Regions from separate parts of the Actinotalea fermentans genome, predicted to be linked through region 3. Evidence: predicted binding sites of a transcription regulator. Region 3 holds the regulator's gene; each other region holds the start of a gene.
What was found. The regulator LexA, encoded in region 3, represses DNA repair genes until DNA is damaged. The targets are predictions, from matches to a motif close to TCGAACANNTGTTCGA.
Positions count from the first base shown of each region.

Region 1: AFE02nite_RS06460 (HNH endonuclease signature motif containing protein) is a predicted target of LexA. The motif match lies at 1,596-1,611, and genes of this name have one in related genera.
Region 2: AFE02nite_RS10330 (HNH endonuclease signature motif containing protein) is a predicted target of LexA. The motif match lies at 1,304-1,319, and genes of this name have one in related genera.

Region 1 is NZ_BJYK01000002.1:7,671-10,937, forward strand. Features, by position in the region: gene AFE02nite_RS06455 (S1C family serine protease) at 1-37, opposite strand, end outside; gene AFE02nite_RS06460 (HNH endonuclease signature motif containing protein) at 106-1,491, opposite strand; gene AFE02nite_RS06465 (GNAT family N-acetyltransferase) at 1,689-2,192, shown strand; gene AFE02nite_RS06470 (phosphoenolpyruvate carboxykinase (GTP)) at 2,321-3,267, opposite strand, start outside.
Region 2 is NZ_BJYK01000006.1:51,980-55,246, reverse strand. Features, by position in the region: gene AFE02nite_RS10330 (HNH endonuclease signature motif containing protein) at 1-1,292, opposite strand, end outside; tRNA gene AFE02nite_RS10325 (tRNA-Phe) at 1,492-1,564, opposite strand; tRNA gene AFE02nite_RS10320 (tRNA-Asp) at 1,598-1,672, opposite strand; tRNA gene AFE02nite_RS10315 (tRNA-Glu) at 1,722-1,794, opposite strand; gene AFE02nite_RS10310 (metallopeptidase family protein) at 1,971-2,318, shown strand; gene AFE02nite_RS10305 (LLM class flavin-dependent oxidoreductase) at 2,391-3,267, shown strand, end outside.
Region 3 is NZ_BJYK01000001.1:1,080,518-1,083,784, forward strand. Features, by position in the region: gene AFE02nite_RS05015 (AMP-binding protein) at 1-86, shown strand, start outside; gene nrdR (transcriptional regulator NrdR) at 73-612, opposite strand; gene AFE02nite_RS05025 (LysM peptidoglycan-binding domain-containing protein) at 735-1,106, opposite strand; gene lexA (transcriptional repressor LexA) at 1,345-2,094, shown strand; gene AFE02nite_RS05035 (L-lactate dehydrogenase) at 2,146-3,168, opposite strand; gene AFE02nite_RS05040 (ATP-dependent DNA helicase) at 3,217-3,267, opposite strand, start outside.

The DNA of each region.
Region 1 (3,267 bases), on a different contig from region 3:
GGTCGGGCTCCTGGCTGCGGTCGGGGCCCTCGCTCACAGGAGGTGCAACGGATGCGGGGCCCACGTCCGTGCCGGCGTTCTGCCGAGGGCAGACGACGGCCACGGTCAGGCGGCCGCAGCGACCGGCGCGCCGTGGCGCGTGCGGAAGGTCCAGCCGCCGGTGGGCGACCGTTGGATGTCGACGTGCAGGCGATGGACCACGTCGTGGTGGTGCCAGCACAGCAGGATCCCCGTGTTGGCGTCGGTGTCGCCGCGATCGGCCACCCACTCGTCGACATGGTGGATCTCGCCCAGCGCGGGTGGCGCCGTGCAGCCGGGGTAGCGACAGGTCCCGTCGCGGGCCAGCACGGCCGCGCGCCGCGGGCCGCTGAACGTCCGCTCGGCGCGGCCCGCGTTGATGACCTGGCTCTCGGGCCCGAAGACGACCCGGCTCAGCCGCGTGTCGCAGGCGAGCCGCGCGAGGACCACGGCGGGGATCGGGCCCGCGCCGAGGACCTCGGCCACGGCGAAGCGCTCGACGTCGGCGACGGGCGCGAGCCGCAAGGGGCGGTCGCCTTGCTCCGCTGGCGCGTGGCCGGGCTGCGCCGAGACGGAGCCCTGCTCCCCCGACGCACGGCACGGCTCCCCCGACCCGCGGTCGCGGCCGGGGCCGTCGCCGACCGCACGGCGGAGCGTGTCGAAGTCCACCACGACGTTCAGGTGGGGACGCACGGCCGCCCCGCGGCCGACGAGCCCGTTGTCGAGCACCAGGCGCGAGACGTCGGCAACCGCCTGGGCGCGGCGCTGCTGGGTGGTGCGCGCGTCGTCGGGCGCCGGCGGCGTCATCGCCGACTCGAGCGCGGCGGCGAACGTCGCGCCGTGCTCCGTCGTGAGGAAGCCGGCCAGGTGGTAGCCGCCAAGAGTCGAGGACAGGGCGAGGAACTCGCGGTCGCAGGCGTCGCGGTAGCCGCGCTCGTCCGCGTCGGGGTCGGCCGCGGCGGCCCAGCGCCGAACGAGCCGGCGGAACCCCTCGACGCTGCTCTCCCGCGCGTGCTCGACGAGGAACTCCTCGCCGCACGCGTCGGCAGGGGCCGCGAGTGCCGCCTGCCGGGCGGGCGTCGTGGGGGCGAGTGTCGCCATCGTGCGGGCCTGCTCCGCGCTGACCTCACCGGCGAGCGCGGCCGCCGCGGTGGCGGGCAGGTGGTCGCGCAGGGCGCGCCCGGTCGCCACGAGCTCGCGGGCGCGGGTCACGGACATCCCGGCCGCCCCTGCCAGCCAGTGCGGGAACGAGCGGGCCCCGGTCGCGGCCCACAGACCGTCGTCGGCGGCGGTCGTGGACAGCCGGGCGGCCGCGACCTGCAGCCGCCCGGCCTCCCGGCACAGCGCGAGGACGAGCTCGGTCGCCTCCTCCGGCGGGCCGGCTGGGCGCGCCGGGGCCTCCTCGATCACGACGACGAGCCGGTCGACGACGTCGCGCAGCGCCACCGCGAGCGACTGCTCGACACGCTCCACGACGCCTCCCCCACGACGCTCACGGAGGGCACCACATACGCGCCCTGACCTGCATCGATGCTACCGTGGCGCGCCACGCCGAACAAGACAATTCGGACACCGGCTCGCACATGTGTTCTACGCCGGGCGGCCCGGCACGCCCGCCGCTGTCCCCGCCTGGCCTGGTTGCCCCGGCCGTCGTCCGGCAGGATGGCGCGATGCCCGTCGTCCCCGGTGCGGCCGCCCTGATCCGTCCCGCCGTCCCGGCCGACGCCGCGGGCTGCGCGAACGTCCACCACACGTCGTGGGTCGAGACGTACTCGGGCCTCCTCCCGCCCGCTCACTGGGAGTCGGACACGCTCGAGCGGCGTACCGCGGCCTGGCAGCGCCGGCTCGACGCAGGCGCCGCCGTCACGGTTGCCGAGGTCGGCGGTCGCGTCGTGGGGATCGCCATCGGGGGTGACGGGCGGCACGTCGGGGACCACCCGCCGGTGCGCGGCCGAGAGCTGCACGTCCTCTACGTGCTGGCCGCCCACCACGGGACGGGTGTCGGCCAGGCGCTGCTCGACGCCGTCGTCGCCCCTGGTGCGCCCGCCCAGCTGTGGGTCGCCGAGCAGAACCCGAGAGCCCGGCGCTTCTACGAGCGCAACGGGTTCCGGCCCGACGGCGCGCGGTTCGTCGACGAGCGGCTGAACCTCGCCGAGGTGCGCCTCGTCCGGTGACGCCGGGCATGCATCCGTCCACCCGCCTGGCCGGGCGGCCGGCGGACGTCGTCGGCCGCCGGCCGCCCAGTCTGGGGAGTCCGAGCCCACGGCAAGCCCGCGCGCACGAGCGGCCGCGCGCGACGCCGTCAGCCCAGGCGCGCGCGCGTCTGCTCGAGCTCGGCCGTCAGCTCTGCGGGCACGCGGTCGCCGAAGACGTCGAACCACTCCTGCGTGAGGTCGCACTCCTGGCGCCAGGCCGCCGGGTCCACGGCGAAGAGCGCGGACAGGTCCTCGGCGGGGAGGTCGAGCCCGGTCAGGGCGAGCTCGCCGTCCGCCGGCACCAGCCCGACGGGCGTCTCGCGCGCCTCCGCCTCGCCCGCGACCCGGCGCAGCGCCCAGTCGATGACGCGGGAGTTCTCCCGGAAGCCGGGCCACAGGAACCGGCCGCCGGCGCCCTTGCGGAACCAGTTCACGCAGAACAGCGCGGGCGCGGCGTCGCCGAGGCGCTCGCCGATCGCCAGCCAGTGCGCCCAGTGGTCGGCCATGTGGTAGCCGCAGAACGGGAGCATGGCGAACGGGTCGCGGCGCAGCGCGCCGACGGTGCCCTCGGCCGCGGCGGTCTGCTCGGACGAGATCGTCGCGCCCATGAAGACGCCGTGCGCCCACGACCGCGCCTGGGTCACGAGCGGCACGTTCGTGGCGCGGCGGCCACCGAAGAAGATCGCGTCGATGGGGACGCCGTCGGGGTCCTCCCACGTGTCCGCGATGGAGGGGCACTGGCTCGCGCGCACCGTGAACCGCGAGTTCGGGTGCGCGGCGGGCCGGCCGCACCCCGGCGTCCAGTCCTGGCCGAGCCAGTCGGTCAGGTGCTCCGGCGGAGCATCGGTCAGGCCCTCCCACCACACGTCGCCGTCGTCGGTGAGCGCGACGTTCGTGAAGATCGTGTCGCTCCGGACCATCGCCACGGCGGTCGGGTTGGTCGCCTCGCCCGTGCCCGGCGCGACGCCGAAGAAGCCGGCCTCGGGGTTGATGGCCCGCAGCCGCCCGTCGGTGCCGGGCCCGCCGGGGCGCATCCACGCGATGTCGTCGCCGA
Region 2 (3,267 bases), on a different contig from region 3:
TGCAGCGCCCATCGTCGGATGCTGAGGTCCAGTCGGTGGACCTCGTGGTGGTGGAAGCTGCACAGGAGGACGCCGTCCTCGACGGACGTCTCGCCGCCGTCGCGGTCCCACCACTGCCGGTGGTGCACCTCGCACCACCGCGCTGCCATGCCGCAGCCCTGCCAGGCGCAGCCACCGTCGCGCGCGATCACCCCGCGGCGCTGCGCGCCGGTGTACGTCCGGGCGGTGCGCCCGAGGTTCACGGGCTCGTTCTGAGCGTCCATCACGATGCGGGTCAGCTCGCAGTCGCACAGGACGCGAGCCAACTCGCTCATCGGGACGGGCGTGCCGTCCTCGAGGGTTGCCGGCGGCAGCACCCGCCGGTGCTCGTCCGCCGCACCCACCCGGACTGACCCGACCGGGCCCGACTCGTCCACGGCGCCCGTCGGGCCGGTCGCGCCTGGGGCGCCGCGCTCGCGAAGGGCGCGGAGCGCGCCCCAGGTCTCCTCGGTCATGAGGAAGGAGACGTGGGGACGGACGGCCGCGCCGGAGCCGGTGCTGGGCAGGCTGAGCACGGTGTCCGCCAGTGCCTCCAACGCGTCGGCCGTCCGCTGCGCGTGGCCCCTGGAGTCGTCCGCGGCGGGCCGTGGGCTCAACGCCTCGAGCGCCAGCCGAAGGCGGTGCCCGGCCATGGAGTCGAGCTGCCCGGAGATCCTCGTCCCCGACGGTGTCTCCGCGAGGTGCAGGAAGCGCTCGGCGCGCTGCGCCTGGTGGGTGCGCTCGACGTGCGCGGCGTCGACGCTCGCCGCCATGCGCGCGAGGGCGGTCGCGAACCGACCTGCGTCCAGCCGCCGCGCCATCTGGAGCACGCGTGCCTGACCCTCGGGGGACCCGAGGGCGTCGCGTACCGCCTGGGAGCCGCGGGCCGTCGCCTGCCCGATCACGTCGACGTGCGCCACGCTCACCGAGCCCGCGAGGGTCGCGTCCCGGACCTCCCGCATCGACGTCAGGGTCTCGGCCCGGCGCTCCTCGGCGGCTCCACCTCTGACGCCCACGCGGGCCGTGCGGCCGCGCCACGCGGCGAACGACGGGTCCCCCGAGCCCCGCCAGTCACCCGAGTCGCGCTCCGCCAGCAGCACCTCGGACCGCACCGCGGTGAGCCCGGCGATCGCCCGGTCCACCTCCGTCAGGATGGTCCGCCGTCGCGCGGCGTCCCAGGAGCGTGCGCCCGTGGCGAGGGTGGCGAGGCCCTCGACGGCGTCCCGCAGCGCGTGGTGCGGTGACGTCGCCACCCCAGCGCTCGCCGTCGGCATCTCAACTCCCTTCGAACGGGTGTTCTAAGTCTACCGAAACCGGGCAGAGGGGGCAATTCGCCCAGAGCGAACGCAGGCAGCCAATCGCCAGCACGGAACACAGCTGCCTGCCGCATGCCCGGTCCCGCTGCCGCCCACCCCGAGAACGACGAACGCCCCGCCTCATCCGAGGCGGGGCGTCTGCCCAGCTGACTGCAGGTGGCCACTGGCAGGGTCGAACTGCCGACCTTTCGATTTTCAGTCGAACGCTCTACCAACTGAGCTAAGTGGCCGTTCGACCTGCCGGCGAACCGGATGGTCGAGAGCGACCCCGACGGGACTTGAACCCGCGACCTCCGCCGTGACAGGGCGGCGCGCTAACCAGACTGCGCTACGGGGCCTTGCGTGACTGCTGTCCTGCTTCCGTGCTGTCCTGCGACCTGCTGTCCGTACCCCCAACGGGATTCGAACCCGTGCTACCGCCGTGAAAGGGCGGGGTCCTAGGCCGCTAGACGATGGGGGCCCTGGTGGGCGCCCAGACGTCCACGCGCCGAAGACCTCGGAAAGCATACGGGCTCCGGCTCGGAACTCCAAAGCGGCTTCCTACGACGACGCCCGCACCCGAGCGCGGGCCCTCCCGCCCCCTCCTCGCCCGACCCCGGACGGCCCCCGCTCGGCCACAATGGTGGCGTGGTCACGATGTCGCGCGCCGAGTTCGAGGACGCAGTCCGGGACGCCCTGGACCTGATCCCCGCCGAGCTCGCCGAGCAGATGGACAACGTCGTCGTCCTGGTCGAGGACCATCCGCCCGCCGACGAGCCGCAGGACCTGCTCGGCCTCTACGAGGGCGTCTCGCTCACCGAGCGGGACCACTGGTGGGCGGCCGGGTCCCTGCCGGACCGCATCACGATCTTCCGGATGCCGACGCTCGCCGTGTGCGACTCGGTCGAGGAGGTCGTGGAGGAGGTGGCGGTGACCGTCATCCACGAGATCGCCCACCACTTCGGCATCGACGACGAGCGCCTCCACGAGCTCGGCTGGGACTGACCCACCCCGACACCCACCACCCCACACCCCACACCCCACACCCCACACCCCACACCCCGGACGGAGCCGCTCGTGCGCATCGGGATCGTCCTGCTCCCGCAGGACCGCTGGCCGGTGGCGCGCGAACGCTGGCGCCGCGCTGAGGAGTACGGCTTCGACCACGCCTGGACCTACGACCACCTGGCCTGGCGCTCGCTCGCCGACGAGCCGTGGTTCGCCACCGTGCCGCTCCTGGCGGCCGCCGCGACCGCGACCGAGCGCATCCGGCTCGGCACGTGGGTCGCGAGCCCGAACTTCCGGCACCCCGTCCCGTTCGCCAAGGACGTCATGGGCCTGGACGACGTCAGCGGCGGGCGCCTCCTCCTCGGCGTCGGCGCCGGCGGTGAGGGGTACGACGCCGAGGTGCTGGGTCCGCCGCCGACGCGCGGTGAGCGCGTGGCGCGGTTCGCGGAGTTCGTGGACCTGCTCGACGAGCTCCTCACGCACCCCGTCACCGAGCGCACCGGCGAGCACTACGAGGCGCACGGCGCACGGATGATCCCGGGCTGCGTGCAGACGCCGCGCGTGCCCTTCGTCGTCGCGGCGAACGGTCCCCGCGCGATGCGCGTCGCCGCGCGGCACGGGCAGGGCTGGGCGACGTACGGGCCGCCGTCGGGCGACGGCGACCTGACGCCCGCGCAGGCGTGGGAGGCCTGGTGGGCGGGGCTGGGCGCGCTGGTCGCCCGCTTCGACGAGGTCGCGCTCGAGGCGGGCCGCGCACCCGGCGCCGTCGACAGGTACCTCAACGTGGACGCCGCGCCGCGCCTCGCGCTGGAGTCCGCGGACGTGTTCGAGGAGTCGGTAGTGCGGGCCCGCGCGCTCGGGTTCACCGACGTCGTCGTGCACTGGCCGCGCGAGGAGGGCGTCTACGCGGCGCGCGAGGAGGTCCTGGACGAGCTCGCGAGCCGGC
Region 3 (3,267 bases):
TCGTCATCGTGCCCGAGCTGCCGCGCTCGCAGATCGGCAAGGTGCTGCGCCGCGTCGTGCGCGAGCAGATCGTCAGCCGCGGCTGAGCGCGTCCTCGCCGCCCGTCACGGGTCCGGTCACGGGCTCGTCTCCCGGGGGCTCGACCGACGCGTCGTCCCCGGACGCCGCTCGCTCGGCGCGCAGCGCCGTGATCGCGGCCTCGAAGTCCTCGAGCGACTCGAAGGCCTGGTAGACGCTCGCGAAGCGCAGGTACGCGACCTCGTCCAGCTCGCGCAGCGGGCCGAGGATGGCCAGGCCGATCTCGTGCGCGTCCAGCTCCGCGCTCCCCGTGCTCCGCAGCGTCTCCTCGACGCGGTGCGCGAGGAGTGCAAGGTCGTCCTCGCTCACGGGCCTGCCCTGGCAGGCCTTCCGCACCCCGGTGACGATCTTCTCCCGGCTGAACGGCTCGACGACGCCCGACCGCTTCACCACCGACAGGCTCGCGGTCTCGACCGTGGTGAACCGCCGGTGGCACTCGGGGCACTGCCGACGCCGGCGGATCGACGCGCCGTCGTCCGAGGTGCGCGAGTCGACGACGCGCGAGTCGGGGTGTCGGCAGAACGGGCAGTGCACGCGGACCTCCTGGGTCGCCACGCGGGCACCGGCTGACCGGTGCCCGGCGGGTGCCGGACGGGCGGCGCTCACGCTACGCAGGCCCCCATGCACACGCAAGGCGCGCCCGGAGGCGTGCCGACTCAGCTCTCGGCCGGCAGGAGGATCTGCTGACCCGCGGTCAGGCCGGCACCGGGCAGGTCGTTGAGGTTCACGAGGTGGTCCACGACGTCCCGCAGGTCCTGTCCGGGCGCGGCGATGCCGGAGGCGATGTCCCAGAGGGTCTCGCCCGACCGCACGGTGTAGGTCTCGACGGGGACGCCAGGGCTCGGCGTGCCGGCGTTCGCGACCTGGTTGCCCAGCATGCCGACCAGACCCAGACCCAGCGCGAGGAGGAACACCGTGACCCTCCCCCGACGCGTCAGCCGAAGCGGCGCATCGGCCGCCGTGCCCGTGGACCGCGGCGCGGCAGCAAGCCTCGTCCCCCGCGGGAGGTCCGCAGCGATCGCGCTCATCTCGTCTCCTCGGTCTCGCTCATCCGGGTCGTGCTCAGGTCTGTTGCCACATCGGGTGTCGCTCGAACGCCTGTATGACGAACGTCTGTACGATGTCTATCACTGCCGGCCGACATTGTCGACGACACGCTCGAACAGATGTTTGATCTCCGTGTCGCCCGCACCTACGCTGGCGGCGAGGACAAGGCCACCACGAGCCACCGACACGGCCGTGGCGAAGGAGGGCACAGTGGTACGCATCCCGCCGTCGGACCCGACGTTCCCCTGGGCGAACGAGGCGCCGGACGACCAGGACCGGCTCGCGTCCGTCCACGAGCTCGACGACGCCCGGGGCGGGCCGCTCACGCCGCGCCAGAGGCTCGTCCTCGAGACGATCCGCGCGAGCGTCGAGCAGCGGGGGTACCCGCCGAGCATGCGCGAGATCGGTGAGGCGGTGGGGCTGACGAGCCCGTCGTCCGTCAAGCACCAGCTGACGGTGCTCGAGCGCAAGGGCTACCTCCGCCGCGACCCCAACCGCCCGCGTGCGATCGAGGTCGTCCACCCCGACGACTCCCGGGCGGCCGCGCCCCTGGCGCTCGGCGAGGACCACCTGGCGCCGGACGACGCCGCCCCCGCCCCCGCGTACGTCCCGCTCGTGGGGCGGATCGCCGCCGGTGGGCCGATCCTCGCGGAGCAGGCCGTCGAGGACGTGTTCCCCCTTCCGCGCCAGCTCGTGGGCGAGGGCGAGCTCTTCCTGCTCAAGGTCTCCGGCGACTCGATGGTCGACGCGGCGATCTGCGACGGCGACTGGGTCGTCGTGCGCCGCCAGCCCGTGGCCGAGAACGGCGAGATCGTCGCCGCGATGATCGACGGCGAGGCGACCGTGAAGACGCTGCGCCGGGCCGACGGCCACGTCTGGCTCCTGCCCCAGAACCCGGCCTACCAGCCGATCCCCGGCGACGACGCGTCGGTGCTCGGCCGCGTGGTCGCGGTGCTGCGCAGCCTCTGAGGACGAGACGACGAAGGCTCCCCGGCCGACCGCCGGGGAGCCTTCGTGGCGTCAGAGGCCGAGCGAGCGGGCGACCCCCCGCAGGGCGTCGGCCGAGCGCCGGAGCCCGGTGAGCTCCTCGACGGACATGCGGATCTCCAGCCGGTGCCGGACACCCTCGCGCCCGACGATCGACGGCACCGACAGGCAGACGTCGTCGATGCCGAGGTAGCCGTCGAGGAACGAGGACACGGGCAGCACCCGGCCCTCGTCCCCCAGCACCGCCTCGATGATCCGGGAGCCGGCGAGGCCGACGGCGTAGTTCGTCGCGCCCTTGCCCTCGATGATCTTGTAGGCGGACGTGACCACCTCGTGGGCGATCCGTTCCCGGTCGGCCTCCGTGAGCCGCCCGACGACGGTGCCGTCCGGGCCGGTCATGCCGCGCCACTCGGTCAGGGGCACCGAGCCGATGGTCGCGGAGCTCCACAGCGGGATCTCGGTGTCCCCGTGCTCGCCGGCGATGTAGGCGTGGATGTTCTGCACCGCCACGCCCGTGTGCCGGGCCAGCAGGTAGCGCAGCCGGGACGAGTCCAGGACGGTGCCCGAGCCGAAGACCTGGCCCGAGGGCAGGCCGGAGATCTTCAGCGCCGCGTAGGTCACGACGTCGACGGGGTTGGTCACCATGAGGTACACCGCGTTCGGGGCGACCTCGACGAGCTTCGGCATGATCGTCTTGACCAGGCCGACCGTCGCCTCCGCGAGGTCGAGCCGGGACTGCCCGGCGTGCTGCTTCGCCCCGGCGGTCACCACCACGACGTCCGAGTCCGCGCAGACCGCGACGTCGTCCGAGCCGATGATCTCCGCCATCGGCATGAACTGAATGCCGTGCCCGATGTCGAGCACCTCGGCCTCGACCTTGGTGGCGTTGATGTCGTACAGCGCGACCGTGCGCGCGGCACCCCGCATGAGGGCCGCATAGGCGAGCGTCGCCCCGACGCTGCCCGCACCGACGACCGACACCTTCGTGGTCCGCCGGGCGGCGCCGGACGCGCCGTCCTCCGGGCCTCCCTGCTGTCCGCGGGTCGTGGTCTCCATGGCCGCCTCTCGCCGACGGTCGCCCTGGTGGCGACATCTGAACCGACCCTAACCGGACTCGGCGCCCCGACCCACGTCACCGTCCACGTCGCCGTCCAC